Regions from separate parts of the Promicromonospora kroppenstedtii genome, predicted to be linked through region 2. Evidence: predicted binding sites of a transcription regulator. Region 2 holds the regulator's gene; the other holds the start of a gene.
The links. The regulator LexA, encoded in region 2, represses DNA repair genes until DNA is damaged. The targets are predictions, from matches to a motif close to TCGAACANNTGTTCGA.
Positions count from the first base shown of each region.

Region 1: a site for LexA is predicted at 2,853-2,868, ahead of ACH47X_RS09180 (HNH endonuclease signature motif containing protein). Genes of this name have one in related genera too.

Region 1 covers NZ_JBIRYI010000004.1:365,426-380,278, reverse strand. The annotation lists gene ACH47X_RS09190 (winged helix-turn-helix transcriptional regulator) at 1-33, opposite strand, end outside; gene ACH47X_RS09185 (SDR family NAD(P)-dependent oxidoreductase) at 142-930, shown strand; gene ACH47X_RS09180 (HNH endonuclease signature motif containing protein) at 1,079-2,575, opposite strand; gene ACH47X_RS09175 (DUF2200 domain-containing protein) at 3,209-3,577, opposite strand; gene ACH47X_RS09170 (FtsK/SpoIIIE domain-containing protein) at 3,953-8,431, opposite strand; gene ACH47X_RS09165 (discoidin domain-containing protein) at 8,433-10,241, opposite strand; gene ACH47X_RS09160 (hypothetical protein) at 10,249-11,916, opposite strand; gene ACH47X_RS09155 (hypothetical protein) at 12,000-12,731, opposite strand; gene ACH47X_RS09150 (hypothetical protein) at 12,728-13,435, opposite strand; gene ACH47X_RS09145 (hypothetical protein) at 13,435-14,811, opposite strand.
Region 2 covers NZ_JBIRYI010000001.1:599,928-615,266, reverse strand. The annotation lists gene ACH47X_RS02755 (TetR/AcrR family transcriptional regulator) at 1-314, shown strand, start outside; gene ACH47X_RS02750 (DUF5302 domain-containing protein) at 491-718, opposite strand; gene nrdR (transcriptional regulator NrdR) at 831-1,313, opposite strand; gene ACH47X_RS02740 (LysM peptidoglycan-binding domain-containing protein) at 1,454-1,999, opposite strand; gene lexA (transcriptional repressor LexA) at 2,191-3,006, shown strand; gene ACH47X_RS02730 (L-lactate dehydrogenase) at 3,078-4,064, opposite strand; gene ACH47X_RS02725 (ATP-dependent DNA helicase) at 4,074-6,152, opposite strand; gene ACH47X_RS02720 (winged helix DNA-binding domain-containing protein) at 6,234-7,424, shown strand; gene ACH47X_RS02715 (carbohydrate ABC transporter permease) at 7,465-8,367, opposite strand; gene ACH47X_RS02710 (carbohydrate ABC transporter permease) at 8,369-9,340, opposite strand; gene ACH47X_RS02705 (ABC transporter substrate-binding protein) at 9,348-10,721, opposite strand; gene ACH47X_RS02700 (glycoside hydrolase family 13 protein) at 10,780-12,435, opposite strand; gene ACH47X_RS02695 (LacI family DNA-binding transcriptional regulator) at 12,507-13,523, opposite strand; gene hflX (GTPase HflX) at 13,680-15,221, opposite strand.

The sequences.
Region 1 (14,853 bases), on a different contig from region 2:
GGGGTGAGGCACACCGGTGTTCCCATCTGACATGAAAGTGCCTTCTTCCGAGAGGTCCGCGGGGAAGTGAGGATCGATGTCGTCACCGTACCCACCACGAGATACACCGCGAGATCCACCGCGAAGAACGAGGAGAGAAGAGTGAGCACTTCCCCCACGATGCTGGTGCTGGGCGCCGGACCCGGGCTCGGCATGTCCGTAGCCCGACGGTTCGGCAAGGAGGGCTACCAGGTCGGCCTGGTCTCCCGCAGCGCCGACCGGCACCCGGGCTACCTCGACGACCTGCGCGCGAGCGGCGTCAGCGCCGTCGCCGTCGCCGCCGACGTCCGCGCGCCCGGCGAGCTGCGCCGCGCGATCGACGAGGTCCACGCCGAGCTCGGTCCCGTCGACGTCGTCTACCACGGGCCGGGCGCGGACAACCCGTCAGCCGCCCCGATCGGCATCCTGGAGACCAGCCCCGACGACGTGCGCGCCGCCGCGGCCCAGGTCGTGGACCCCGCCGTCGAGCTCGCCGGCCTGGTCCTGCCGGGCATGCGCGAACGCGGCAGCGGCGCCATCGTCTACGTCTCCGGGCTCAGCGCGGTCGTGCCGCTGCCGTTCCTCGGCCCCTTCGCCCCGGCCTCGGCCGCCCTCCGCACCTACGCCCTGACCCTCGCCGAGGCCACCGCCCCCGACGGCGTCCACGTGGGCTCGCTGGTGGTCGGCGGGCTCATCGAACGCGGCGACATCCACCGGTTGCTGACGGCTGGTCATGGGCACGCCGGTGGAGATGGCGCTGGTGATGCTGGTGACGACGGCAACCTCGCGGGGACGCCTGGTTCCGATCTGCCCCCAGGGGCGGTGCTGGACCCCGACGACCTCGCCGACTCCGTCTGGCGTCTCGCGACGGGTGCGGAGCGCGAGGTGGTGGCGAACGCGATGGGCTTGTAGGTCACGGCCACCAACCAACGGCAGAGGACGAGGAGCACGGTCGCGCCGCGCCATGGGCGCGACCGTGCCATCTGACCGACACGCGGCACCCTCTAGTGTCGGGCAGCGGGTGCGGTCCGGTGCGGTCGGTCAGGTCGGGTGGTGGTGGTCATGCGGCTGCTGCCGGTGGTATGCCGGTCGGATCGTCGGGCTTGCCGGCGCGCTGGCCGTGGCCCGGGGCCGGCTCCACGGGTGCGGGCAGACCGATCCGGCGGCCGCGGGCATCGGTGAACCCCCACCCCGACTCCAGCAACGCCCCCGCCGTCGTAGTCGTGGTGGGTTTGCCGGCCCAGCGCATCGTGATCCCCCGGGTATCGACCAACTGATGATGGAACCAGCACAACAACGCACTGTTCGACACCGACGTGCCCCCACCATCGGCCCAGTGCGTGACCGCATGATGCACCTCGCACCGCGACGGCGGCTGATCACACCCCGGGAACACACACCGCCCATCACGAGCGATCACCGCACGACGCATCTGCCCCGACACCGTCCGCTGCGCCCGCCCCACATCCAGCACCGCACCATCGGGACCGAACACGACCCGCGTCACCGCACTGTCACACGCCAACCGACGCAACAACCCCCGCGGAACCCGACCACCGGACTCCGTGAACACCGCACCACCCGAACCCAACAGACCAGCACCAGCACCAGCACCAGCACCAGCACCAGCACCAGGCATGCTCGGCCCCGCCGTCGTGGTGGCGTCCGTGAACCGGGTCGGCCCAGCGCCCCGTCCCGGGGTTCCCTGCCCACACGTCAGGCACAACCCGTCCCGGGTCCGGGTGACCTGAGCGACCAGCTCCGACCAGGACACCGTCACGTTCAGATGCGGCGCGATCCCCGCACCCGGAGAGACCAGGTTCGCGTCCAGGGTCAGGCGCGCCAGGTCCGCCAGACCCTGCGCCCGACGCTGCCCCGGGGCCCGGTCCTCGCCCGCAGCCGGGGCACCGATCAGGGCGGTGACCGCGGTGGAGACCAGCAGACCGTGCTCGTCCGTGAGGAAGCCCGCGACGTGGTACCCGCCCAGAGTCTTGGACACGTCCAAGAACTCACCCCGGACGGCCTTGTCGTCCTGCACGTCATCGGTGTCCGGGTCGGTCACCGTCGCGAACCGGCGGGCCACGACCCGGAACTGGTCCGCGTTCAACACACCTGCTTCACGCAGGACCAGACCCTCACCGGTGACCAGGATCCCGTCCTCGATCGCCGTCTCCAGGACGTTCGTGATGGTCTCGCGGGTGCGGGTACCGTCCAAGTCATCAGCAGGGTCGGGCAGGTCCACCGCAACGGTCTGGACGAACGCCTCCGGGGTAGTGGGTTCACCCGTGCGGGTGTCGACCAACCACGCCAACGCGTCCTGACGGGTCTGACTCGTGGGCGCGACCTCGCTCATCACCCGGGCGTGATCCACACCCAGGGTGCCCGCGACCAGGCCGGTAAGGGTCCGCGGGAGGGCCTGGGCCAGGCGGCGGGCGGTCGTCACGTCCTTCCGGGCCGTCGCCGCCGCGACACCCTCACGCAGCCGCAGCCAGGACGTGAACGTACGCGACATGCCACCCGCGCGCCAGGACCCGTCGTCCTCGATCCGGGGCAGCACCGTCAACCGCACACCCTCCAACCGACCGGCCACCCGGCGGACCCTGGTATGGGCCTGCATCAACCTCGTGACCGACGGCGCACCCCAACCCTCCAAGACCTCCGGCGCTACCAGGCCGACCAGCTCGCTCACGGCGGCCTCGATCCGGTCCAACACTCCCTCCAACGACCCCACACCAGCACCAGCACCGATCGGGGGCACACCCCCCGGGCCCGTCTCGTTCGTGGACTCCACTGATGCCACCCCCTGCCCTCGTCGTTCGCCTGACACCATTGTCTCGAACGTTCATACGCACCGCGAGGGACATTTGAAATCTGTGGATAACCGTTGGCGCGCCAGCGAGCGATTGCTGACGACATGCCGATGCGGCGCAGACCACGGCCCCGTGCCGCGCGCGCAGCCAGCCCCACCGCGCTCGGTTACGAGCAGGGCGTGCCGCGTGGTCCGGCCCAGCGCCAACCCTCATCAAGCGGACGGCGGCACCGCTGCACAGCTACTCGGCCGTACGACTACGCAGCCGCACGACTAGACAATCGCGCGGCCACACCACTGCGCATCCGCACCCTCATGCACCAATACAGCAGCCTGTCCCGCCCCAGGAGCACCGCCCGCGCAACAGCGCCCAGGGCCGCCTCAGATCCCGGCCGTCTCGCTCCCCCGCAGGATCGACGTCATCTTCTTGCCGCGGGCCACCTCGTCGACCAGCTTGTCCAGGTAGCGGATCTGCTGCATCAGCGGGTCCTCGATGTCCTCGACCCGGTAGCCGCAGATGACGCCCTTGATCAGGGACACGTTCGGGTTCATCGCCGGGGCCTCGGCGAAGAAGGTCTCCATGTCGATCTCGCTGTCCAGGACACGGCGCAGCCCGGCGTCGTCGTAGCCCGTGAGCCAGGTGATGACCTGGTCCAGCTCGGCGGTCGTATGGCCCTTTCGCTCCACCTTCTGCACGTACATGACGTAGATGCTGGCGAAGCTCATGGCGAAGATCCGGTGTCGTGCCATGGTCCGACACTAACGGAGACCCCTGACATCCCCTGGGGACGCCAGCCGAGCTCGACGACGATCCCCGTCAGGTCGTGCAGCACGCTCGCCGCCCCGGCCGCGACCGCCTCGCGCGCCCGGTCCGGCGTGACGGTGTTCGGGCGGGCGGCGTCGTTGCCCAGACCTGTCCCCCCGGAGCTCCGCGCCCGGCCAGACGACGGCGGTCACGTTGCGCGTCGGCTCACGGTAAGGATCGCCCCGGCGTGGTCGCCGGGGCGTGGCGTCATCGGGCGTGCGGAGAGCGAAAGGGGACGTCTGCACTCTCGCCGGGTTCGAGACGCACCTTCGGCGAACCGGGACCGGAAACCCGGTCCCGGTTCGCCATCACCTCACGCGCTACAGCGTCGGCACCAGCACCGTCATCAGCTCCCCGGACCCCAGGTGCACCAGCGCCTTGCCCGGCGTGACCTGGGTCGAGACCGCGGAGCGGGGCAGGCTCGCGCCGACGAGGTCGCCGTCGAACCGGTCCTGCGGGCTGAGCAGCGCGCCCCGCCGGCTCTTCTTGACGTCGACCTGCCAGCCGGAGAACCCGCTGGCCACCTCGGAGGCGTCGCCGCCGAGGATCAGGCCGCGCCGGTTGTCCGCGGCCGTGCGCAGGTAGGCGCGCAGCCAGGTCTTGGCGGGGGCGTCGGCCACGAGCTCGCCGTCGTCCACGACCAGCACGACCGGCTCGCCGTCCGGGTCGAGGTGCGGCTTGAGATCCTCCTCGGTGATCTCCGTGCCGGTCAGGACGGCCCGCACACCCTCGCGGCCCTCGAGGTCGCGCAGCGGGCTGGGGCGCGGAGCGAGGATGACCACCTGGGTGCCGCCACGCAGCAGCGACTCCGTCATGACGGTCAGCATGGTGGACCGGCCCGACTTGGCCGGGCCGCCCACCAGGAACGCGGGCGCGTCACCGGCCAGGTCCATGCCGAACGCGGTCAGGTCGTCGCCGCCGACGCCGAGCAGCGCCCACATCGGCTGCGCCGCCTCGGGGCCGACGTACTGGTAGGCGGCGTCGACCGTGATCGTGGACGGCAGGTCGTCCACGCGGAACGGCCCGGTGCCGGGCACCACGTCCTCCCGTTCGCGAATCGCCGCCGCCATGACGCGGGCGGCACTGGTCTGGGCGCGGCCGGCCGGGTCGTCGCCGAGGATCGCGACCTGCACCTCCATGCCGCTGCCCGACCGGAACGCGCGGCCCGGTTGGATCTCCTCGGGCAGCTTCTTGTGGTCGATGCCGACCATGCCGTAGTCGAACCGGTCGGTCAGGCGCAGCACGAGCGCGTCGTCGGTCAGCACGCTCATCCGGCTGGAGAGCAGGCTGCGGTCGCCGGCCACCATGAGGTGGATGCCGGCGCTCGCGCCGTCGCGCAGCAGCTCCTGGACGATCTCGACGAGCTTGCCGCTGTCGACCTCGCCGTAGGTGCTCATGAAGCTCTCCCACCGGTCGATCAGCACGAGCACGCGCGGCAGGCGGGTGCCCGGCTCGGCGAGCTCCCGCTGCTCGGTGACGCTGGCGAAGTTGCCGGCGGCGAGCACCTGCTGGCGCCGGCCGAGCTCGGCCTGCAGCCGGGTGAGCAGCCGCTTGGCGCGTTCGGCCTGCCCTCGCTGCACGACGGCGCCGGTGTGCGGCAGCTCGTTGAGGACGGTCAGCGCGCCGTTGCCGCAGTCGATCGCGTACAGGTGCAGGTCGGCCACGGACATCCCGGAGGCCGCGGCGAAGGCGCTGGTGCGCAGCGTCGTCGACCGGCCGCTGCCCGGGGCGCCCACCACGTAGCGGTGCCCGAACTCGTCGAGGTCGATGACGGCGGGCCCCTGGCGCTGGTCGGACGGCGAGTCCTCCACCGCCCAGGCGAACTGGGACTGCGCGCTCGGCTGCACGACGTCTCCGAACGGGAGCAGGTCCGGCAGTGCGGGGAGCCACGGCCGCCGCGGGTCGGCCCAGCCACCGAGGCGGGCGGTCTCGCGCAGCGTCTCGACCAGGGCCGCGAGGTCGGTCTCGACGTCCTCCTGCCGCTTCGCGCGCGGGCGTACGGGTGCGGGCGCGCCGAGGTCGGCCACGGGGATCCGGGCCACGAACGGCGCCTCGACCTGCCCGACGTCGGACAGCGACAGGCGCCGTCCGCCCACGCGTGCCGACTGGAACGGGACCAGGGACGAGTGGCCGAGGCGCGCGTAGGCGCGGCCGGGCTGCGTCTTGGCGATCTCCGCGGCCTCGTTCGCGTCGATGACGTCCTTGGACTCGCTCTTGTCCGTCATGCGCAGGGCGATGCGCAGGTTCGTGTTGGCGCGGATCTCCGGGGAGATGACGCCGGACGGGCGCTGCGTGGCCAGGATCAGGTGGATGCCGAGCGAGCGGCCTCGCTGGGCGATGTTGACGAGGCCGGTGACGAAGTCGGGCAGCTCGCGCACCATGGAGGCGAACTCGTCGATGACGATCATCAGGCGCGGCAGCGTGGGACCCACGTACCCGCGGCCCTGGGCGTCGAGGTAGTCCTCCAGGTCCTTCGCGCCGGCGGCGGCCAGCACGTGCTCCCGGAAGGTGAGCTCGGCGCGCAGCGAGTCGAGCGCGCGCTCCACGAGGTGCGTGTCGAGGTCCGTGACCATACCGACCGTGTGCGGCAGCTGCTCGCACTGGCTGAACGCCGCGCCGCCCTTGTAGTCGACGAGCACGAAGTTCATGGTCTCGGGCGTGTTCACCACGGCGAGCGAGGCGACCACGGTCTGGAGGAACTCGGACTTGCCGGAACCGGTGGTGCCGCCCACCAGGGCGTGGGGCCCGTCGCGCACCATGTCGAGCACGAACGGCCCGTCCAGGGAGACGCCGACGACGGCGGCCGTGCTGCCCTTGCCGGTGGAAGAGATCATCCGCCACCGGGCGACCATCTGGTCGGCGCCGACCTCCTCGATGTCGAGCACCTCCACGAGGCGCGCCGAGTCGGGGATCAGGCCCTCGCCCTCGCTGGCGGTGACGTCGTGCACGGCCGCGACGGCGCGCGCCACGGGCTCGTACCAGTCGTCGTTCACCTCGTCGACCAGGATGGTGCGCAGGTCGTCGGCGTCCTGCCGGCGCAGCGTCATGCCGCCGTCCACGCGGGCGAGCGCCACGACCGTGCACTCCTCCGGCAGCAGCTGCTCGTCGCCGTCCAGGCAGACGACGCTCACGCCGACGCCGGGCCCGTCCCGCAGGATCGAGACGACGCCGGGCAGCGCGCGCAGGCGCCGGGCGCCGTCGAGCACGACGACGACCTGCGGGCCCGCCATGACCTTGCCGCTCGCGCCCTCCATCGCGGCGCGGCGCTGCGTGATCAGGGAGTTCACCTCGGCGACGCGGGCCGCCAGCGTGTCCGTCGTCGTGCCGATCAGCGCGACGGCCTCCTGCCCGAACGCCGGGCGCACGTGCGGCAGCCAGGCCGCCCAGGCCCACTCCTGCACGTGCTCGGAGCTGGTCAGCACGTAGACCTGCACGTCACGCGGGCTCTGCAGCACCCCGAGCTGGCCCACCATCCACCGCGCCCGACGACGCGGCCAGTCTCCCGGCCCCGCCAGGCCGACGACGCCGGCCTCCTTCAGCGGCACCGTGACCGGCACGGACCGCACGGTCGCGCGGGTCTTGCGGCGGTGCTCCGGCTCGGCGCTGTCCTCGACCTCGACGCGGCTGGTCGCGTCCGCGAGCCCGAGGCGCACCGTGAGGTGGTCGCTGTCGGTGCTGCGGCGCTCCCACAGGCGGCGCGTCGGCGTCGTGGCGATCAGCCGCAGCTCGGCGGCGCCCGGGCTGGAGACCCGGCGCCGGTGCTGCTCGCGGCGCACCGCCTCCAGGACCTCCTCCTCCAGCGCGGCCCGCTCCTCGGCGTGCAGCTTGAGGCGCTCCTTGTGCGTGATCGTGCCGTTGCGCTTGGACATCCACCAGTTGCCCCAGCCCATCAGCGGCGAGGCCAGCGCGAACATCAGGTAATACGGCGACTGGAACGCGATCGCCATCACGATGCCCAGGACCGCGGGCATCGCCATGCCGAGCCACGGCAGCGGGTTCCGGGCGGGAGCCACCGGCTCGCTCGGCAGCCGGAAGTGCGTGGGCGGCATCGGCGGCAGCAGCCGCGGCGGACGGTTGTAGTCCAGGTGTCCCGGCTCGGTCGCGGGCCGCAGGTCGGCGTCCGGCCGCGTGGCCGGCTGCACCGTCAGCACGCTCGGACCGATCCGGAGCTGGGTGCCCGCGGGCCACTGCTCCTCGTCCTCGCCCAGCGGGTCCTCGGACCGGTCCAAATGCACCAGCCGGCCGGCCGAACGCGGGTCCGGCACACGCCGCACCCGCACCGCTCCGTCCAGCGCGACGACGACGGCGATCGCCGCCAGCCCACCCTCGCGCGGCTCGTCCACGCGGACGCGACCGTCGGGCCCCACCTGGAGGATCGACTCACCCACGCCGAGCCGGGCCACGGCCCCGGTACCCGTGCCGCCCGTGACACACAGGTCGACCGGGCCGCCCGAGACGCCGTTGCCGGCGTCGGGCTCGCCGAACGTGACAACGGCACCGTCCCGGATCCCCGAGTCGGCGACGAGCAGCTCGGTGCTGCCGGCGAGCGCGTCCCGCAGCCGGCCGTTCACACCGCCGGCGCCGCCGGTACCGCTGGCGCCGCTCGTGCCATGGACGGACCGGTCCTGCACCCCGTGCCCGTGCACGGCGCGGCCGTCCACGTACATCGTGCTGCCGCGCGGCGCGCCCAGCTCGGCGGCGAGCCGCTCGGCCAGGTCCGCCGCCTTGGTGCGCTCGTCCAGGTCCAGGGACAGGAGCGTCTCGCGCGCTCCGTGGCGCGCGGTGATCAGAGCGTGCATGTCATTCGCCTCCCCGCCGCACGGCGGTCTGCTCGTCGAAGCGCACGTCGGGCAGGAACCCGCTGCGCAGCCAGCCGTCGTCGCCGGCGGTGAACCGCCACTTCGCCGACGGCGACTGGCCCAGGACGATCACCACCCAGGTGAACTCCGGGCTCGCGAACCTGGCCGCGAGCAGGTCCTGCTGCGCCGTCGACGGCGCCTGCGACAGGACCAGCACGCCGCCGTCGCCGACCTCGAGCTCCGGCAGCACCTGCTCGATGCCGGACAGGTGCTCCACCTGCTCGGGCCGCGGCAGACCGTTGCCCACCATCACCACGCGCGGGTCGTCCGACCACGGGTTGCCCGTCAGCTCGCCGAGCCAGCGGCGCAGCACCTCGTGCCGTACCCGGGTGGGGCCGTCCAGGCTGATGACACCACGGGCCACGGAGAAGTCGACGAGCACGCGGCCCGTCTCCGCCATACCGAGGTTGACCAGGCGAGCGAACCGGCTGGTCGGGCTCTCGGACGCCGCGCCCGACTGCAGCTTGGCCAGCGGCGCGGACCAGCTCTGCCCGTCCTCGCTCACCTGCCAGGGCTCCGGGGCCGGCGAGGCCGGGTTGGTCAGCCGCAGCCGCATCGAGCTGCCCTCGATGAACACCCCGGTCGTGCCAGGCACCTCCAGGCCGTCACGCTCGCAGGCCGCCATCAGCACCCGCAGCGCGCGGTCGACCGTCCACGCCGCCGACGTGTCGGTACGCAGCAGGCTGTCGTCGAACGGCTCGGCCTGCTTGCGGCGCTTCAGGAGCCACGCGACCAGCAGGCCCAGGAGCCCGATCACCAGTACCCCACCGGCGACCGGGAGGATCACCGGCCACGGCACCACCACGGCCGCCCGCTCAGCGGTCCCGGCCACCTCGTCGGTCGGCGTCGGGCTCGGCTCGAGCGAGGGCGCGGCCGACGGCGACGGGGACGGGCCCTCGTACCCCGGCAGCGGGCCGAACTTCAGGCCCTTGCCCTGCGCGTCCTTCGGCATCCGGAGCACCCAGCCGGGCGTCAGCGTCCTCGGGTCGGTGAGGTACTCGCCGTCGGGCTGGCGGTGGCCCTCGGTCAGCGCGGCGATCTCCGGCCAGCGCTCCCGGTCGCCCAGGAACCGCTCGGAGATGTCGTTGAGCTTCTCGAACGTGCCGTCCGGCGTCTCCCGGACCACGTAGTACAGGACCGACCCGGGCGGGCCGCTGCGGCTCGGCACCGGGGTCGGCGTCGGCGTCGGCGTCGGCGAGACCACGGCCCTGGGCGTGGCGCTCACCTGGGGCTTCGGCTTCGGTTTGGTCGGGGTGGGCGTCGGCGTGGGCTTCGGCGCCCCGTAGACACGCATCTCCCAGATCGAGTTGCCCGCCGTGCCGCTGCGCGCCCCGGAGTACATGCGCACGTACCGGGCCTCGCCGAGGATGTTCATGACGTCGTTGCCGCCGTCACCGGCACCCACCCAGTGCGTCTCCCAGGACTCGCCGTCGGTCGACAGCTCGATCCGGTAGTCCGTGGCGTAGGAGACCTCCCAGTCGATCTCGACCCGGTTGACGGTCGTGACCCGTCCCAGGTCGATCCGGAGCCACTGGGGGTCGCTGAAGGCGCTCGACCACCGCGTGTTCGGGTTCCCGTCCACGGCCTGGCGTGCGGGGAACTCGGGCTTCTCCAGGGACGACGCCACAGCGGGCCGGCCCTGCGAGATCAGCACGGGATCCTCCTGCGCCTGCGCCGGGGCGGGCCCGGCGAGCGTGAGAAGCAGGGCGGTGATCAGAGCCGCCGCCAGGGAGAGCCGGGTGGCCCTCATCGGTTGTTCACTCACCGGCCCGTCGCACCGCCGTCTGCTCCGTGTAGCGGACGTCGGGCAGGAAGCCGCTGCGCAGCCAGCCGTCGTCGCCCGCCGTGATGCGCCACTTCGCCGACGTCGACTCGCCGAGCACGATGACCACCCAGCTGAACCGCGGGTCGGAGAACCGGGCCGCGAGCAGGTCCTGCTGCGCCACGGACGGGGCCTGGGACAGCACGAGCACGCCGCCGGCGCCGATCTCCAGCTCGGGGATGACCTGCTCGATCGCCGTCAGGTGCTCGACCTGCTCCGGCTGCGGCAGGCCGTTGCCGACCATGACCACGCGCGGGTCGTTCGACCACGGGTTGCCCGTGAGCTCGCCCAGCCAGCGGCGCAGCACCTCGTGCCGCGCGCGGGTGGGGCCGTCCAGGCTGATGACGCCGCGGGCGCGGGCGAAGTCCACCAGCACGCGGCCGGTCTCGGCCACGCCGATCGTGACCAGGCGCGAGAAGCGCGCGGTCGAGGCCTCGCTCGCGGGGGCGGCCTGCAGGCGCGCCAGCGGCGCCGACCAGCTCTGGCCGTCCTCGTTGGCCACGAACGGCTCGGGCGCCGGGGACGCGGGCTCGGCCAGCCGCAGGCGCATCGCGCCGCCCTCGATGAAGACGCCGGTGACACCCGGCACGTCCAGGCCGTCCCGTTCGCAGGCGGCGAGCAGCACGCGCAGCGCCCGGTCCACCATCCAGGAGGCCGACGTGTCGGTACGCAGCAGGCTGTCGTCGAACGGCTCCGCGCGGTTGCTGCGCGCACGGCGCACGATGTAGACCACCACGAGCACGAGTGCGGCGGCGACCACGGCGAGGCCGACGCCGACCAGGACGGGCTCCAGCCAGGAGCCGCCGGTCTGCGTGCCGCCACCGGGTGAGGCAGTGGCCTCGGTCGCGCTCGCCTCGGGCGCCGCGCTCGGGCCCGGGAGCGGGCCGTTCTGCAGGCCCTCGCCCTTCGCGTCCTCCGGCATCTGGAGCACCCAGCCCACCGTGACGACCGCCGGGTCGGTGAGCTTGCCGCCGTCGGGCTGCGTGCGGCCCTTGTTCAGCTCGAAGATCTCCTTGTGCCGCTCGCCGTCGCCCAGGAACCGCTCGGCGATCATGTAGAGGTACTCGGGCTCGCCCTCGGGCGTCTCCGCGATCACGTAGTACGGGACCGACGGCGCGGCCGGCTCCTCGGCCGGGGCGCTCGCCTCACCGGCGCCCTCCGCCGGACCGGTCGGCAGCACGCCGATCTGGAGGCCCGCGCCCTCGGCGTCGCCGGGCATCTGCAGGACCCAGCCCGGCAGCAGCACGGCCTCGTCGGTCAGGGCGTCGCCGTCGGGCTGCGTGCGGCCCTTGTTCAGCTCGAAGATCTCCCTGTACCGGTTGCCGTCGCCGAGGAACCGCTGGGCGATGTCGAACAGGAACTCCTGCTCGCCCTCCGGCTTGGCCGGCACCACGTAGTACTTGACCTTCTTCTCGCCGTCCTTCGTGTCGGTGGCGAGGGTCGTGGCGCGGGTGGCACCAAGATCCGTGACGATGCTCGCGACCTGGGCGTTCGACGGCAGAGCGGTCGACGGCAGAGCGGTCGCGACGAGGAGGGCCCCCGCCGCGGTCGTGGACAGGATCGCCGCGGCCAGAGCGGCGGCGATGCGGTGGGGGTGCTGCACGGTTGCTCCGTCTTCAGATGTGTAGCGTCAGTCGGGGAAGGATGGGGCGGGGAGACGCCGGTCCGGGAAGGATCAGCCCGGGCTCACGCGGAGCCGGGGACGCTCCGCTCCGGCAGGTTCATGATGTTGGTGCCGACGCCGGCCCAGCGGAACGTCGTCATCACGGCGTCGAAGAAGAAGACCAGCGCCTCGGCCAGGCGCTCGGTGTTGTGGCTGTTCCAGACCGTGCTGAACGACAGGACCAGCCACTCGCCGTCCACCTCGTCACGCGAGACCGCGTAGAGCACCTGGCGGGTGGAGAGCTCCGGCCAGTCCTCGTCGCGCTTCATCTTGTGCTCGGTGTGCACCACGCGGACGCCGGGGCGGCCATCGAGCTCGACCAGCTCGCTCTCCTCGTACCCGTCCCCGAGGATGCTGGTGACGATCTGCAGCGGGTCGGTGCCCGCGTCGCTGACGACCTCGATCTCGGCGATGGAGGCGGGGATGTGCACGCCCTCCATCGGCTCGGTCGGCAGGTAGACGGCGCCTGTGCCGGCGTCGCGCGCGGCGGCGAGGTTCTTGTGCAGCTCGTCCCGCAGCATGTGCCGGTACGGCTCGGCCCGGTCTCGGGGCAGCGAGTCGGGCAGCGCGCGGGCGACGACCTCCTCGATCGCCGCGTCCAGCTCGCGCTGCTGCCCCTCCCCCGTCGGGAACCGCGCCCAGCCGGGCGGCAGGAGGATGACCCACGCGTCGGTCGGCTTGCCGGCGCGGGCAGGGTTCGTCTCCGCGGCCGCGTCCGGGTTCGGGTCCGGATTCGCGGGCTGCTGGTCGGTCATGTTCCGCTCCGGGTCTGTTCGCTCCGAGCCTGTTCGCCCCGGGTGATCCGGACGGCGGGCAGCAGCTCGTCCAGCGCCGCCCCCACCGCCTCGGCGATGATGATGTCCTGCGTACGCCACAGCAGCACGGTGTCGACCACCGCGTCCGCGTGCTCGGTGCGCCGGCCGAGCCCGACGCTCAGCCACACCTCGGCGTTGTCCGGGTCGAGCTCCATCCGGGTGACCCGGACACCGTCGCCGTCGGGCAGGTCGAGGTACTCGATGTTCGGCGGGTTCACGGGGTTGCCGCCCGTGGCGCCCAGCACCTGCATGAGGGTGTCGTCCTCGGCGCCGGGCTCGCTCAGCGCGACGCTGACCAGCACGGGGACGGGGCCCCGGTCCTGCAGGCCGACCAGGGCGGCGACCCGCGCGTCGGGCGCGACCTGGTCGGCGAACGCCACGAGGTTGGTCACCGACTCGGCGACGTTCCGGTGCATCAGCTCCCGGTCGGCGTCCGAGACGGGCACGCCGAGGTCGATCATCTGGTCCATCGTCGGCTCGACCGAGGCGAGCACCGCCGCGACGACCTCGTCGTGCCACTCGCGCACGACCTCTGCCGGGTCCGCGCTGGACGGAACCGCCGTCCAGCCCTCGACCTCGTCGATGGTCCACGCCCAGTCCCGGCCGGCTGCCTCCACCGTTCCGAGTGCGCTGCTCTCGCTCACTAGATCGGCTCCCCGGCTCCGGTCGTGATGTGGTTGTACTCCCAGTCGGTCGTGCCGGTGAAGTTCTCGCGGGCGTCGTCACCGAACGACGACGCCGGCACGCCGGTGCTCCACGCGCCGGAGACGAAGCCGGTGAACCAGCTGCCGGAGCCCAGGACGTACACCCACGGCTTGACGAACCCGCCGGTGATCCCAGTGATCTTCAGACCGTCGAGGGCGGCGTTGATCGCGCCGAGCTGCTTGATGCCGCCGAGGCCGATGGCCCCGGTGAACGAGGGGATCTTCCAGGCACCCGGGTTGATCTTCAGCAGCGCCTGCAGCTTGGACAGGTTCGTCAGGTTCTCGCTGATCTTGAGCCCGCCGGACAGCACGCGGTTCAGCGCGAACGCGCTGAACGGGCCGTCGATGTTGTTCCGGAAGACCGCCATGCGCTCCGCGATCCGCGACAGGTCGTTCATCCGGATCGCCGTGGCCGACTGGGACGCGGCCTTCGAGGCCTTGACGGCGGCTCCGATCACCTTGGCGACGGCCAGGCCGGCGACGGCGGTGATCACGCCGATGGCACCCCAGATCACGCCCATCCAGCTCTCCTCGCCGGTGGCGGCGAGCACGATGGAGCCGAGCAGGCCCACCACCGCGACGCCGAGCGCCACCCAGGCGAGCACGCCGAGCCCTGGGATGATCATCGCCAGCACCGCGAGCGCCATGCCGATCCAGCCCAGGACCTCGACCAGGCCCTTGAGGAACTTCATGAAGTTGTGGCGGAGCTTCTCCTGCCACGTGTGGTTGAGGCCGTCCTCGCCCCAGTTCTCCTTGATCTTGGTCGCGGCCGCCGAGGCGGCCGTGTCCAGGGCGGTCATGGCGTTGCGGGCCTTGGTCTTGGCCGCCTCCAGCTCACCGTTCGCGGTCGAGATCTTGTCCGCGCGGTTCTGGGACTCGTTCCTCTGCTCGGTGGTCAGGGGTGGCGCGTCGTCCGGCCGGTCCTCGTTCACCGGGTCGGGCAGGCCCTCGGCCCCCTTCCGGGCGGCGGCCGCGTCCTCGGCCATCGTCAGGGCCTTGCCGGTCTCCGAGCGCGCCGTCTCCAGCTCCGGGCGGTACGCCACGAGTGCGGCGTGCACGTCCTCGTAGCGGCCGGCGGCCTTGCCCAGCGCCTCGTGGCTCTCCCGTGCGCGCTTGCGCATCGCGTCGGCGGCCTCGCCCTTGAGCAGGGTCTCGTCGCCGTCGCCGATCTTCTTGAGGAGCGCCGCCTGCGTGGTCATCATCTCGGTGATCTCTTTGTAGTGCTTGATCACCGCGTCCAGACCGGACGCCTCGGCCGGCACAGGGTCGTCGTCGTAGTCCAGCAGATGCCACTCACCCACGCGGGCGGCGCTCATCCAGTCTCCTCAGGGTCGCGCTGGTCGGTTGTGTCTGCGGGT
Region 2 (15,339 bases):
AAGCGATGTCGCGGGAGGTGGCGCAGTACTTCATCTCGGGCGAGCGTGTGTGCCTGTTCGCCGCGATGACCTTGGGTGAAGAACGGGACACGTTCGCCGACTCCGTGCGGGCCTACTTCACCGACTGGGTCGACGCGCTCGCGGTAGCTCTACGCACCGGCGGTCTCTCACCTCAGGAAGCGGCAGACCGTGCGCTGGACGCGGTCGCGGCGATACAGGGCGGGCTGATCCTGGCCCGTGCATACGGCGACGACGCGGCCTTCCTCGGAATCGTCGCCCGCACCGAGCAGCACCTGCTCGGTCCCGCTCGCTGAGCGGACACTCCGAAGCGGTGTCGGTCTGGCGACCGCCCCCCGGCCTCTCAGCGCCCGCGTGCGGCTGATCGCTCGAGTTCGAGCCGCAAGCCTCTTCCCTCTCCAGGCACCTCGCGAGCACGCCAAAGGCCGCTGACCAGGTCAGATACCTGGTCAGCGGCCTCGTTCGAGCAGGCTCAGCCGGACTTGCGGCGGAACATCTTCTGGACCGGGCCGGTCGTCTCCGAGCCGTGCACAGATCCCGTGTTCACGTCGCCGGCAGCAGAACGGCCGCGCGCGGCGTTCTTCCGGTCCAGTGCTTCCTTGAACCGCGCCTTCGCGTCCGTGCTCGGCGCGGTCGCGGCCTTGGGCGCCTCTGCGCCCTGGGCCACTGCCTCCTCGGCATCGGTCTTCTCGTCCGTCACACCGATCACCTCCTCCTGTTTCGGGGGTCCCTCGATCGGGTCCGTCGTCGGCCCCAGCCTGCACCACCGCGCGCCGGGGTGCCAATCGCTTTTTCGCCCCGCGGGCCAGGACCTACGCCTGGGCGGCGGCCCGCTCGGCCTCACGCTCGGCGCGCTCGGCGCGCAGCGACGTGATGGCGCTCTCGAAGTCCTCGAGCGAGTCGAAGGACTGGTAGACGCTGGCGAACCGGAGGTAGGCCACCTCGTCGAGCTCACGCAGCGGGCCGAGGATCGCGAGGCCCACCTCGTAGGCGTCGATCTCGGCGCTGCCGTTGCTGCGCAAGGTCTCCTCGACCCGCTGGGCCAGGATCGCGAGGTCGTCGTCGCTGACCGGGCGGCCCTGGCATGCCTTGCGGACGCCGGCCGCGACCTTGTCCCTGCTGAAGGGTTCGGTGGCGCCGGAGCGCTTGACCACCGAGAGGCTCGCCGTCTCGACGGTGGTGAACCGCCGGTTGCAGTTCGGGCACTGCCTCCTGCGCCGGATCGACAGGCCGTCGTCGGCGGTCCGCGAGTCGACCACGCGCGAGTCGGCGTGGCGACAGAACGGGCAGTGCATGCTTCACTCCTGCATGGTCGGCCACGGACCGGAGACATCCGGTCGCGCCCCGACCGTAAGCGGGCAAACCACCCCCATGCAACATCGCCGCAACATTTGACGGCGAATCGTCGCCTCTGGCCAGTTTGGGCGCCCCCAGGTCACTCCTTCGGGAGCAGGAGCAGCTCACCGACCCGCACCGTGGCGGACGGCATCTCGTTCAGCTCCTGCAGCCGGCCGACGGCGTGCCGCACGTCCTCGCCGGGCCGCGCGACGTCCTGGGCGAAGCCCCAGAGGGTCTCCCCCGGCTGCACCGCGTGCACCCGGACCTCGGTGGGTTCTCCGGGCGAGCTCGCGACGGCGGTAGCACCCCACGTGACCATCGGTGCGGCCAGGAGCATCGCCAGCAGCACCAGCACGAACCGGCCGCGGCGCGTGAGCCGCAGACCGTCGACCCCGAGCCGGTCGGCGACCGAGCGCGCGCCCTGCGGGGCATACGCACGGTGCGACGCGTGCGCCCGGGACGACGCCTGGGCCGGGGCGACGGCGCGAGGCTGGGCCGGGGCGACTGCGCGGAGCCCGGCCGGGGCGGCCTTCCGGACGGCCGGGTGCGCCGGGCTCAGCCGGTACGCACGCACCGCCGCGCTCGTTCCGGACACCTGTCCGTACGCCGGGGTGTACTGCCGCAGCGGGATCACGTCCCCCATGGCCCCTCCTCGAAAGGTGACTCGAACTCTTGTCCGTCATACACACGTTCGTCGAACGCTCGTACCATTGTGTAGCACGGGACACCGTCGATGTCGAGACACGCTCGAACATTCGTTTGAGCCGAGTGGAATTGTGATCTAGAGTGGGCAGCGCACAGGAGAACATTTGTCGGAACGGGAGGGGCACGGGCATGACGGGACGGGACGGGACCAGCGACACGAGAGCCGTCGACACGGCACTCTCGGGTGTCGCCACGTTGGACGCGCCGGGCGACGGGGTCGTCGCCGACGTGCACACGATCTCGCCGGCAGACCGCCTTACCGAGCGACAGCGCCTTGTGCTGGACACGATTCGGCAGTCGTTCGAGACGCGCGGTTACCCGCCGTCGATGCGAGAGATCGGCGAGGCCGTCGGGCTGGCCAGCCCGTCGAGCGTCAAGCACCAGCTCCAGATGCTCGAGAAGAAGGGCTTCCTGCGCCGCGACCCCAACCGGCCGCGCGCGATGGAGCTCGTGGAGCCCATGGCGGAGCAGGTCGACAAGCCGTCGCGCGGCGAGATCCACTGGCCGGAGCCGCGGCGCAGCGGCCAGGTGCACTGGGGCAGCTCGGTGCCCGACGACGCCGGCACCCCGCCGCCGTCGTACGTGCCGCTGGTCGGCCGCATCGCGGCCGGTGGCCCGATCCTCGCCGAGCAGGTCGTCGAGGACGTCTTCCCGCTCCCCCGCCAGCTGGTCGGCGACGGCGAGCTGTTCCTGCTCAAGGTCGCGGGCGACTCGATGGTCGACGCCGCGATCTGTGACGGCGACTGGGTCGTCGTGCGCCGCCAGAACGTGGCAGAGCAGGGCGAGATCGTCGCCGCCATGATCGACGGCGAGGCCACGGTCAAGACGTTCAAGCAGACCGACGGGCACGTGCTGCTGCTGCCGCAGAACCCGGCCTACGAGCCCATCCCGGGCGACGAGGCGCAGATCCTGGGCCGCGTCGTCGCGGTCCTGCGCAGCCTCTGAGGTAGGTCTCGACAGGCTCGACCAGCGCTTGCTGGTCGAGCCTGTCTGTCGTTGGTCGGGCGTGTGGAGACCTAGAACCCGAACCTTCGCTGCACCGCCCGCACGCTCTCCGCCGACGCGCGCAGCCCGGCCAGCTCGTCGTCGGACATAGGCATGCGCACCGTGCTGGTGACACCCCGACGGTCCACCAGGGACGGCACGGACAGGCACACGTCGCTGATGCCGTGGTAGTCGTTCAGCAGCGAGGACACCGGCATGATCCGCCGCTCGTCCTTGAGCACGGCCTCGATGATGCGCGTCGCGGCCAGGCCGACGGCGTAGTTGGTGGCGCCCTTGCCCGCGATGATCCGGTAGGCGGAGTCGACCACCTCGTGGTGCACCTCCGCCCGCGTCGCCGCGTCGATGGGCCCGGCACCAGCCACCGGCACCCAGTCGAGCAGCGGCACGCCGCCGATCGAGGCGGAGCTCCACAGCGCGATCTCCGAGTCGCCGTGCTCACCCGCGATGTAGGCGTGCACGTTCCCGACGGCCACGCCGCACCGCTCGGCGAGCACCACGCGCAGCCGAGAGGAGTCCAGCACGGTGCCGCTGCCGAAGAGCCGCTCGGGCGGCAGGCCCGAGATCTTCAGCGCAGCGTAGGTCACCACGTCCACGGGGTTGGTCACCATCAGGTAGGTCGCGTCCGGCGCGGCCTCGACCAGCCCCGGCAGGATGTTGCGCATCAGCCCGATGGTCGCCTCCGCCAGGTCGACGCGGCTCTGGCCCGGCTTCTGCTTGGCCCCCGCGGTCACGACGACGACGTCGGCGCCCTCGCACACCGCCGGGTCGTCGGACCCGATCACGTGCGCCTGCGGCGTGAACATCAGGCCGTGCTGCAGGTCGAGCACCTCGGCGTCGACCTTCTGCCGGTCGATGTCCAGCAGCGCGATGGTGCGCGCCGAGCCGCGGGTCAGCGCGGCGAAGGCGAGCGTGGAGCCTACGGCCCCGGCGCCCACCACAGCGATCTTGGTGGTCCGGGAGGCGGGCTGGGCGGAGGGGACGTCCGAAGGGGCTGCCATGCCCTCAGGCTATGTGTCGAGCCTGGCGAGCGCGGCACGGACCAGCTTCGGGTCGGTGGTGGGCCAGAACCCGGGCATCGACCGGGTGAGGAAGGACGCGTACCGCGCCGTCGCGAGGCGCGGGTCCAGTACCGCGACCACACCGCGGTCGTCCATGCTGCGGACCAGGCGCCCCGCGCCCTGCGCGAGCAGCAGCGCGGCATGCTGCGCGGAGACGGCCATGAACCCGTTGCCGCCCGCCTGCTCGACGGCACGGGCGCGCGCGGCCTTGACCGGGTCGTCGGGCCGCGGGAACGGGATGCGGTCGATGAGCACGAGCTGGTTCGACGGCCCGGGCACATCGACGCCCTGCCACAGGGACAGCGTTCCGAACAGGCACGTGGCCGGATCGTCGGCGAACTCCCGCACGAGCGTGGGGAGCTGGTCGTCGCCCTGCGCCAGGATCGGGAAGTCCAGGCGCTCCCGCATGGCCTCGGCGGCGGCGTTCGCGGCGCGCCGGGACGAGAACAGCCCGAGCGTGCGGCCGCCGGCGGCCGTGATGAGCTCGGCGATCTCGTCGAGCTGCGCCTCGGTGGTGGGCTCGCGGCCGGGGGCCGGCAGGTGCCGCGCGATGTAGAGGATGCCCTGCTTGGGGTAGTCGAAGGGACTGCCCGCGTCCAGCCCGTGCCACGGCGGGGCGTCCTCGCCCTTGAGCCCGAGGGTGCCGGCCACGGCGTCGAACGTGCCGCCCAGCGCGAGGGTCGCCGAGGTGAACACGCCGGTCGACTCCCCCAGCAGGTGCGTGCGGATCAGGCCCGCGACGTGCAGCGGGGCGGCGTGCAGCCGCGTCACGTTGTCGCCGAACCCGCCCCAGCCGTTGTCGGGGCGCGAGCACCACAGCACGTCGGCGGTCGTGTCCTGCGACGCCATGCGCTCGGCCGTCTCGAAGAGCTGGAGCATGGCGCCCTGGGCCATCTTGAGCCCCGGGTCGGGCTGGCCCGCGTCCTTGGCCTTCGCGCCCTTGCCGCCGGCCTCGGGCTTGAGCGTGCTGAGCACCTCGCGCGCGGCGTCCCGCACCGCGCCGACCGCCGTGCGCAGCTCGTCCGGCAGGCCGCTCGGGAAACGCTCCGCCGGTGCGGTGACCAGCAGCGTGCCGAGGTTCTGCGCCGCGGCGTCGAGGTTGTCGGTGTTCGTCCCGGCGTGCCGCCGGGCAAGCCGCGCCGCGCTCTCCACGGAGGCCATGGACAGGTCCACGGTGGCCGACGACGTCACACGGTCGGTGAGCTCGTGCGCCTCGTCCACCACGACGACGTCGTGCTCCGGGAGCACGCCCGGGCTGCCGGTCGCCGCGATGCCGAGCATCGCGTGGTTGGTGACCACCACGTCCGCCTCGCGGGCGGCGGCCCGCGCCTTGTCCGGGAAGCACTCGGCGAGCATGGGGCACTTGCCGCCCAGGCACTCCATCGCCGTCACGGACACCTGGCGCCAGGCCCGCTCCGGCACGCCGGGCACCAGGTCGTCGCGGTCGCCGCTGTCCGTCTCGCTCGCCCACTCGTGCAGGCGCCGGACGTGGTCGGCGAGCGTGGCGCCGTCGTCCCTCCTGCGGCCCCGGGCCGCGCCGCCGCTCGCCTCCTCGGTCTTGGGGTGGTCCTCGCCGCCGGGCAGGTCGAAGAGGGTGGCCTCGTCCTCCGGGTAGCCGCCGCCCACCTTGTGCACGCACAGGTAGTTGTGCCAGCCCTTGAGCAGTGCGACGCGCGGCTCCCGCGGCAGCGCCGGCGCGACGGCCTTGGCCACGAGCGGCAGGTCGCGGGTGATGACCTGTCGCTGCAGGGCGAGGGTCGCGGTCGAGACGATGACCTTGCTCTGCGCGGCCACGGCGTGGCGGACGGCGGGCACCAGGTACCCGAGCGACTTACCGGTACCCGTGCCCGCCTGGACCAGCAGGTGCTCGCCCTTGTCGATGGCCTCGCCGACCGCGACGGCCATGGCGTGCTGGCCGTCTCTGCGCCCGCCACCGAGCTGTCCCACCGCGAGGTCGAGCAGCTCCTCCACCTCGGGGATCTCGGCGGAATCGGTGCTTGTGGCGGGTGCGTCGGAAAGGCTGGTCACACGGTCGATCCTAGGCCGGACCACCGACATCCACCCTGCCTCGTCCACAGGTCCGGCCGGCCCGCCCACTACCCTGGATGGGTGGCCGGCAGAGTCTCGCAGGACGACGTCATCGCCTTCCGCCTGGCCGCGCACCACCTGACCGGACGGCTGACCGGAGACGGCCTGCTCGACGCCGCCGGCCGGTGCGGCATCCAGAACAGCCCACCCGGGTCAGCTCTGCTCGCCCTCCACGCCCGGGTGCGGAACGTGACCCGGGAACGGGTGGACGACGCGGTCGCCGAGCAGAAGAGCCTGCTGCAGACCTGGTCCCTGCGCGGAGTCCCCTACTACTTCCCGACGGCCGACGCGCCGGTCTTCACGACGGGCGTGCTGCCGCCGTCCGAGGAGGCGATGCGTCACTTCCTGCCCGGTCTGGGTCAGTCGCTCGACGCGCTCGGTCTCAGCCTGACCCACCTGACCGGGCTGGTCGGCACCGAGATCCGCGACGTGCTCGCCGGGCGCCGGCTCGCCGTCGACGAGCTCGGTGCGGAGCTCGCCGAACGCGTCGCCACCGGGCTGCCAGAGCGGCAGCGCGAGCTCTGGGATGCCGACGGTCCGTACGCGCCGGGGCAGCCGCTCGGGGAAGGTGTGGTCCACTTCTGCCTGCGCATCCTCACCCTGCGGGGAGTCCTGTGCTTCGCACCACGTGCCGGGAACAAGGCGCCGTTCGTGCTGGTCGACGAGTGGCTGGGCCGGCCGATCCCGGGCACCGACCCGGAGACCGCGCGCGCCGAGCTGGTGCGGCGCTACCTGCACGCCTACGGACCCTCGACCCGGGCGGACTTCGCCGCATGGGCCGGGATCCAGGCCGGCGACGCCGGCCCGTGGTGGAGCCTGGTCGAGGACGAGCTGACGCTGGTCCTGCACGGCGGTCCGTCATGGATCGTCACAGCCGACCTCGACGCACTGCGGTCGCCGCCGACGCCGCGCGGTGTGCGCCTGCTCCCGCCCCGCGACCCCTATACCCAGCTTCGCGACCGGGAGACGATCGTCGACAAGAAGTTCCACGGGGATGTGTGGAAGACGGTCGGCGGGCCGGGCACCGTCCTCGCGGACGGCGAGATCGTCGGCATCTGGCGCCCGCGCAAGAGCGGTCGCAAGCTGACCCTCACCGTCACGGCGTTCGGCTCCCTCCCGGCTCGGCACCGGACGCTGCTCGACGAGGAGGCCGAGCAGGTGGCACAGCTGCGCGGCGCGTCGTCGGTCAGCGTCGCATACGAGACCCACTGACGCCCACGCGACGCCCGGTGCCGAACCGCGAGGTGCCGCCCTACCCCTTCACGGCCCCGCCAAGGCCTGCGCCGCTGAGGAACAGGCGCTGGAACGCCAGGAACAGCACGATGGGCAGGACGGTCGAGATCGCGAGCGCCGCGAGGAACACGTCGAGCTCCAGGTAGGGCGCGATCGCGGGCAGGCGGACGGACAGCGGCTGGTTGTCCGGGTCGGGCAGCACCAGCAGCGGCCAGAGGTAGTCCTTCCACGCGGCGATCACGGCGAACACCGAGACGACGCCGAGGATGGGCTTGGACATCGGCAGCACGACGGACCACAGCAGCCGGAAGGGTCCGGCGCCGTCGACCCGCGCTGCCTCGAAGACCTCGCGCGGCAGTCCGTCGAAGAACCGCTTGACCAGCAGCACGTTGAACGCGCTGGCGCCCATGGGCAGCCAGACGGCCCAGAAGGTGTTGAGCAGGCTGATGTTCAAAAGGGGCACGTCGAGGATCGTCAGGTACAGGGGCACGAGCAGCACGACCGCGGGCACGAAGAGCGTGGCGAGCACGAGGCCGAAGATCAGGTTGCCGTACCGGGGGCGCAGCACGGACAGCACGTAGCCGCCCGTGGTCGCGACGAGGAGCTGGAAGAACCAGGCCCCCACCGCGAGGATCAGCGTGTTGACGAAGTAGTGGTCGATCTCGGCCCGGCCCCACGCGGTGGCGAGGTTGGCCCAGTCGATCCCGTGGGGGAAGAGGCCCAGCGGCTGGCGCAGGGTGTCCTGCGTGGGGGTGACCGCGGCCTTGGCCAGCCAGAGGATCGGCCCGAGCCCGGCGAGGACGAGGGTGACCAGGAGGCCGCCCTGGAGCACGCCGAGCGAGCCCCGAACGCTCGCCCGGCGCCGGTCGTGGGCCGAGACGATGCCGCGCTCGGCGACCGCGGCCTGGTTCTTGACTGGCATCTCAGCTGCTCCAGGGTCGGGTCACGCGGAAGTAGATCGCGGACAGGACGGCGAGGACGCCCGCGAGCATGAGGCTCAGGGCGGTGGCGGCACCGTAGTTGCCGCCGAGGCTGCTGCCGAACGCGTAGTCGTAGATCAGCATGAGGATCGTCAGCGTCGCGTTGTTCGGGCCGCCGCCGGTGAACAGGAACGGCTCCAGGAACACCTGCGAGGTGCCGATGACCTGCAGGATCAGGGTGATGAACAGGACGCCGCGCAGCTGCGGCAGCGTCACGTGCCAGATCTTGCGCCACACCCCGGCGCCGTCCACCTCGGCGGCCTCGTAGAGCTCGGTGCGCACCCCGACGAGGGCGGCGAGGTAGATGATGACGGTGCCACCGGCAGCGGCCCAGGTGGCCTCGAGCACCAGGGACGGCATGGCGCTGGACGCGTTCTGCAGCCACGGGAACGGGCCGAGGCCGACCCAGCCGGCGATGGTGTTGAACACTCCGGTGGGCGAGGCGTCGTAGAAGAACTTCCACAGGAGCACGGCCACGACGGGCGGCACGACGACGGGCAGGTACGCGAGCGCCGAGAACAGCCCCCGCATGCGCCGTACCTCGCTCATCAGGACGGCGGCGGCCAGCGGCAGCGGGTAGCCGAAGACGAGCGCGAGCAGGGCGAACCACAGGGTGTTCGCCACGGCCTTGCCCAGCAGGGGGTCCTGCAGCACGAACACGAAGTTGTCGAGCCCCACGAACTCGGGGGTCGAGATGAGGTTGGTCTGCTGGACGCTCATGACGAGCGCCCGGCCGATCGGGAACCAGGAGAACACCCCGAACACGAGGATCATCGGCAGTGCGATGACCAGGGTGCTCAGGCCGCCGTCGCGCAGCCAGTCCCGGGGCGTGCGGCGGGCACGCCGTCGGGGTCCGGGCGACGACGGCGGGGCGTCCGCCGTCGTCGCCCGGAGCGGGCTGGACAGTGTCGTCATCCCAGGGTCAGCTGCGGTCCAGCAGTCCCTGGACCTGGGTCTGGGCGTCGGCGAGGAGCGCGTCGATGTCCGCGTTCTCGTCCGTCAGCACAGCCTGGACCACCGGGTCGAGCGCCGCGTACACGTCCTGGGTCGCGACGGCGGGCTCGGGGATGACGGGCTGGTCGAACATCTGGTCCGTCATCGGCGCGAAGTTCTCCAGCGGGACGTTGACGAGGTCCTTGATCCAGCTCTGCTGCTCCTCGTAGGTCGCCTGGTCGAAGATCGGCAGGGCCGGGGCACCGACGGGCTGGTCGGTCTCGGCAGCGACCTCGGCCTCGGCCACGGCGGCGTCCTGGTCGGTCAGCTTGGAGATGTAGTAGAAGTCGATCCACTTCACGGCCGCGGCCTGCTCGGCCTCGGACGCCGCGGAGCTCACCGCGGCCAGCGTGCCGCCGCCGAGCGTGCCGGCGTCGTCGCCCTCCAGGGGCAGCACGGTGACGCCGTACTCGTCGGGGTTCATCTGGTTCTGCGTGAACAGGTTGGGGTAGTTGGCGCCGCCCGAGACGTACATGCCGATCTTGCCGGCGGCGAAGTCCTGGTTGATGGTGCCCCAGTCGTACAGGAAGGACGACCCCATGGAGTTGTCCTCCCAGCGCATCTCCTTCAGCATCTCCAGCGCTGCGACCGTGGCGTCGTTGTCGACGGTCGCGGTGGTCTCCTCGCCCTCGCCCTCGGTCATGCGGCCGCCGAGGGCGTAGGTCTCGGTGGTGAGGATCCAGCCGCCGGTGTTGCTCTGCGTCATGTGGGCGTAGCCCGCCTGGCCGGTCTTCTCGGAGATCGCCTTGGCGGCCTCGCGCACCTCGTCCCAGGTGGCCGGCGGGTTGTCCGGGTCGAGGCCGGCCTCCTCGAAGAGCGCCCGGTTGTAGTGCAGGCCCTGGTTGTAGGCGGCGATCGGGACGGCCCACATGTTGCCCTCGGCGTCCTGGCCCGCGGCGGCGATCGTCGGGTTGAACTGGTCGGCGTACGGCAGCTCGGCCACCAGCTCGCTGACGTCGGCGATCTGCCCCCGCTCGATCAGCGCCCGGCCGTCGGTGAACGGGATCGGGAACACGTCGGGCAGTGTGCCGCCCGCGAGCTCGGCGGCGAAGGTCGTGCCGGACCAGGTGAACTCCTTGGTCTCCACCTGGATGTCCGGGTTGGCCTCCTCGAACTGCGCGATGCGCTCGTCGAAGGCGTCGATGGCGGCCTGCTCGAGGCCGGCGTCGATCGAGACCTCGATGGTCACGGGTCCTTCGGGCTCGTCGGCCGCGTCGGTCGACGAACCGCAGGCCGTGAGGGTCCCCGCGAGCGACAGGACACCCACCAGGGCGAACGCCGCGCGCTTGTTTGCTGACTTCATTGTCACTCCTTGGTCGTGTGCCGCCGGGACGGCACGTCTGGGGGAAAGCTGCAGGTGATCAGGACGGCAGGCCGAGCCAGACAGCGATGTCCGGGCCGACGGCACCGTCGACGGGACCGCTCGCCAGGAGCACGTCGGCCCCGGCGGGCAGGGGGACGGGAGTCGTCCCGAGGTTGACGACGCAGGCGAAGCCGGCGCCGCGAGCGAAGGCGAGGACGTCGTCGCCGCCGAGGTCGAGCCAGGTCAGTTCCTCGTCGTGCAGGGCCGTCAGCTCGCGCCGCAGGTGCAGAGCCGTGCGGTACAGGCTGAGCATCGACTCCGGGTCGCCGTCCTGCGCCTGCACCGAGCGCTCCGCCCAGTCGGCGGGCTGGGGCAGCCAGGGCGCGGCACCGCCGTCGGGCCCGAAGCCCAGGCTGCTGCCGGTTCGGGTCCACGGCAGCGGCACGCGGCAGCCGTCGCGGCCGGGGTCCACACCCTCGGACCGGAAGTGCATCGGGTCCTGGATGAGCTCGCGCGGCACGTCCGCCTCGGGCAGGCCGAGCTCGTCACCCTGGTAGACGTACAGCGCGCCGGGCAGGGCACCGGTCAGCAGCGCCGCGGCGCGCGCCCGGCAGGTGCCGAGGTCCAGGTCGGACGGGGTGCCGAACCGCTTGGCCGCGAAGTCGAACGAGGAGTCCTCGCGGCCGTACCGGGTCACGGGCCGGGTGACGTCGTGGTTGGAGAGCACCCAGGTGGCCGGGGCGCCGACGGGCGCGTGCGCCTCCAGCGTGGTGCGGATCGACTCGCGCAGCTCCTTGGCGTCCCAGGGGCGTGCCATGAAGTCGAAGTTGAACGCGGTGTGCATCTCGTCGGACCGCAGGTACTGGGCGAACCGCTCGTGGTCCGCCAGCCACACCTCGCCCACCAGTACGCGTGGCTCCGCGTAGTCGTCGGCCACGCGGCGCCAACCGCGGTAGACGTCGTGGATCTCGTCGCGGTCCAGGTGCGGGTGCTCGCCCGGGCCGGGCGTCGCGGGCACCTCGGGCAGCGCCGGGTCCTTGATGATCAGCGCAGCCGAGTCGATGCGGATACCGGCCGCGCCGCGGTCGAACCAGAACCGCAGCACGTCCTCGTGCTCCTGCCGCACGTCGGGGTGGTTCCAGTTCACGTCCGGCTGCTCCGGGGTGAACAGGTGCAGGTACCACTGGCCGGGCGTGCCGTCCGGGTTCGTGGTCCGCGTCCAGGTGTCGCCCTGGAAGCTGGAGACCCAGCCGGTGGGCATCTGGTCACCGTCGGGGCCCTTGCCGTCCTGGAACCAGAAACGCTCGCGCTCCGGCGAGCCCGGCCCGGCAGCGAGCGCCGCCCGGAACCACTCGTGCTCCGAGGAGATGTGGTTGGGCACCACGTCGACGATGGTGCGGATGCCCAGCTCGCGGGCCTCGGCGATCAGCGCCTCGGCGTCCGCCAGCGAGCCGAACGCCGGGTCGATCGTGCGGTAGTCCCGCACGTCGTAGCCCCCGTCCGCCAGGGGCGAGGCGTACCAGGGCGTGTACCAGATCGCGTCGACACCGAGGTCGCGCAGGTAGCCCAGGCGGGAGCGGACGCCGGCGAGGTCACCGGTGCCGTCGCCGTTCCCGTCCGCGAAGCTGCGGGGATAGATCTGGTAGATCACGGCGCTGCGCCACCACTCGTCTGCGGGGCGCGGCTCGAGGGTCGCGTCGGACGTCGTCGTCATGTCGTGAACCGTAAATCACATGACAACGACCGCGCAAGAACTCGACAGCTACTTGATGAAATCGTGACAGGTCAGCGGGCGACCACCTTCGCCATGGCGGTCGAGGCGCGCACCACGAGCTCGGGCTCGAAGAGCAGCTCGTCGCGCGCGACGTCGCTGCCGCCGATCAGCGCGGCCAGCAGGTCGACGGCAGCGCGGCCCATGGGCTCGATCGGCTGGCGCACCGTGGTCAGCGCGGGGTCGGTGGAGTTCATCAGCGCGGAGTCGTCGAAGCCCACGACGGACACGTCCGCGGGGCAGGACAGCCCGGCCCGGCGCACGGCGCGGATGGCGCCGAGGGCCAGCGGGTCGCTGGCGCACACGATGGCCGTCGCGCCGGCCTCGACCAGGCGGTTCGCTGCCGCCTGACCGCTCTCCAGCGAGTACTGCGAGTGCACCACGAGCGCGGGGTCGAGCTCCAGGCCGTGCCGCTGCGCGAACCGCTGGGCTGCCGCGAGCTTGCGCTCCGACGGCACGTGGTCGGCCGGGCCGAGCAGCAGGCCGACCCGCTGGTGCCCCAGGGACGTGACGTGGCCCATGGCCTGCTCCATGGCCACGAGGTCGTCGCAGGCCACGCGCGGGAACGCGAGGTCCTCGATGGAGGCGTTCATCAGAACCACGGGAAGGCCCAGGTCCTCCAGCCGCCGGTAGTGGGCGTGGTCGGCCTCGCGCTCGGCGTAGAAGCCGCCCGCGAAGATCACCCCCGAGACCTGCTGGGCCAGGAGCAGGTCGATGTACTCGGCCTCGGTCACGCCGCCGGCCGTCCGGGTGCAGAGCACCGGGGTGAACCCCTGCTGGGCCAGAGCCCCGCCGATCACCTCGGCGAACGCCGGGAAGATCGGGTTCACGAGCTCGGGCAGCACCAGCCCCACCAGCTTGCCGCGGCTGCCGCGCAGCTTGGTGGGCCGCTCGTAGCCCAGCACGTCCAGGGCGGTGAGCACCGCGTCCCGGGTGCCCTGGGACACGCCGGGCTTCCCGTTGAGCACGCGACTGACCGTCGCCTCGCTCACGCCTACCTTCTTCGCCACATCGGCAAGCCGTCTCGACATGGATCGATCCTAGCCACGCCGAACGCAAATCGCTTGCAGGGGTTGCAGCGCCCTGCAAGTCGCTTGCGTAACCCGACAGGGCTGGAGACGAGTCAGACGCTCAGGTCACCTTCGTGGCCTGAGCGTCTGACTGGTGGTGCGGAGCCGTGCGGTCGGTCAGTGCGCGACGGCGACCTGACGCAGCTCGGTGGCGAGCTGCTCGTCCACGCGGCCGCGCAGGTGCGTGCCGGCGGCCACGTGCTCGGTGAGCTCGATGTCACCGTGCTCGTGCACGCGGTGCACCAGGTCGCCCCGGTCGTACGGGACCACCAGGTCGACCTGGACACCCGGGCGGGGCAGCTCGGCCGCGATCCGCGCGCGCAGCTCGGCGATGCCCTCGCCGGAGTGCGCGGAGACGACGGCGGTGTGCCGCTCGCGCCGCTGGATGCGCCCGACGACCGTCGGGTCGGCGACGTCGGCCTTGTTCAGCACCACGATCTCGTGGACGTCCTCGAACGCCGGGATCTCGGACAGCACCTCGCGGACCGCCGCGATCTGCCCCTCGGGGTCCGGGTGGGACGCGTCGACCACGTGCAGCAGGATGTCGGCGTCGCCGACCTCCTCCAGCGTGGACCGGAACGCCTCCACCAGCTGGTGCGGCAGGTGCCGCACGAATCCGACGGTGTCGGTGAACGTGTAGACGCGGCCGTCCTCGGTCCGGGTGCGCCGGACCGTCGGGTCCAGCGTGGCGAACAGCGCGTTCTGGACGAGCACGCCCGCGCCGGTCAGCGCGTTCAGCAGGGACGACTTGCCGGCGTTGGTGTAGCCGGCGATCGCCACCGCGGGGATCGCGTTGCGCTTGCGGCTCAGCCGCTTGGTCTCACGGGCCGGCTTCATCGCGACGATCTCGCGCCGCAGCTTGGCCATCCGGTCGCGGATGCGCCGCCGGTCCAGCTCGATCTTGGTCTCACCGGGACCGCGCGAGCCCATGCCGGCGCCCGCGCCGCCCACCTGGCCACCGGCCTGGCGGGACATCGACTCGCCCCAGCCGCGCAGGCGCGGCAGGAGGTACTCGAGCTGCGCGAGCTCGACCTGGGCCTTGCCCTCACGGGACTTGGCGTGCTGGGCGAAGATGTCCAGGATCAGCGCGGTGCGGTCGACGACCTTCACCTTGACCACGTCCTCCAGCGCACGGCGCTGGGACGGGGCGAGCTCGCTGTCGACGATCACGGTGTCCGCGCCGGTCGCGAGCACGACCTGGGCCAGCTCCAGCGCCTTGCCGGAGCCGAGGTACGTGCCGGGGTCGGGCTTCTGCCGTCGCTGCAGCAGGCCGTCCAGCACCTGGGAGCCGGCCGTCTCGGCCAGCGCCGCGAGCTCGCGCAGCGAGATCTCGGCGTCTCGGGCCGCGTGCTCGCCGCCCGAGAACAGGCCGACGAGCACCACCTTCTCCAGGCGCAGCTGCCGGTACTCGACCTCGGTGACGTCCTCGAGCTCGGTCGACAGGCCGGCCACGCGGCGCAGCGCGGTGCGCTCCTCAAGGTCCAGCTGGTCGCCGTCGGCCACGGTGTGCACCGTCTCGCCGTCGGCACGTGCGGTCCCCGCCCGAGCGAGAACCCGTGCCACGACATCGTTCGCGATCGCCTGGGCATCTGCCTGGGCCGCGCGGAGTTCGGGCGTCTCCTCTGCGGGGAGCTCGGGCTCTGTCGGGGTGTGGGTCATGTACTACCTAACTCTCGATGGTTCCTGCTCTCGTAGAACAAGGATCCCACGCCCGAAAGTCCCGCGGCCATGTCTTTCCGCCGCGGGTTCCTCGCCTGTGGATAACCAGGGCTCGCCG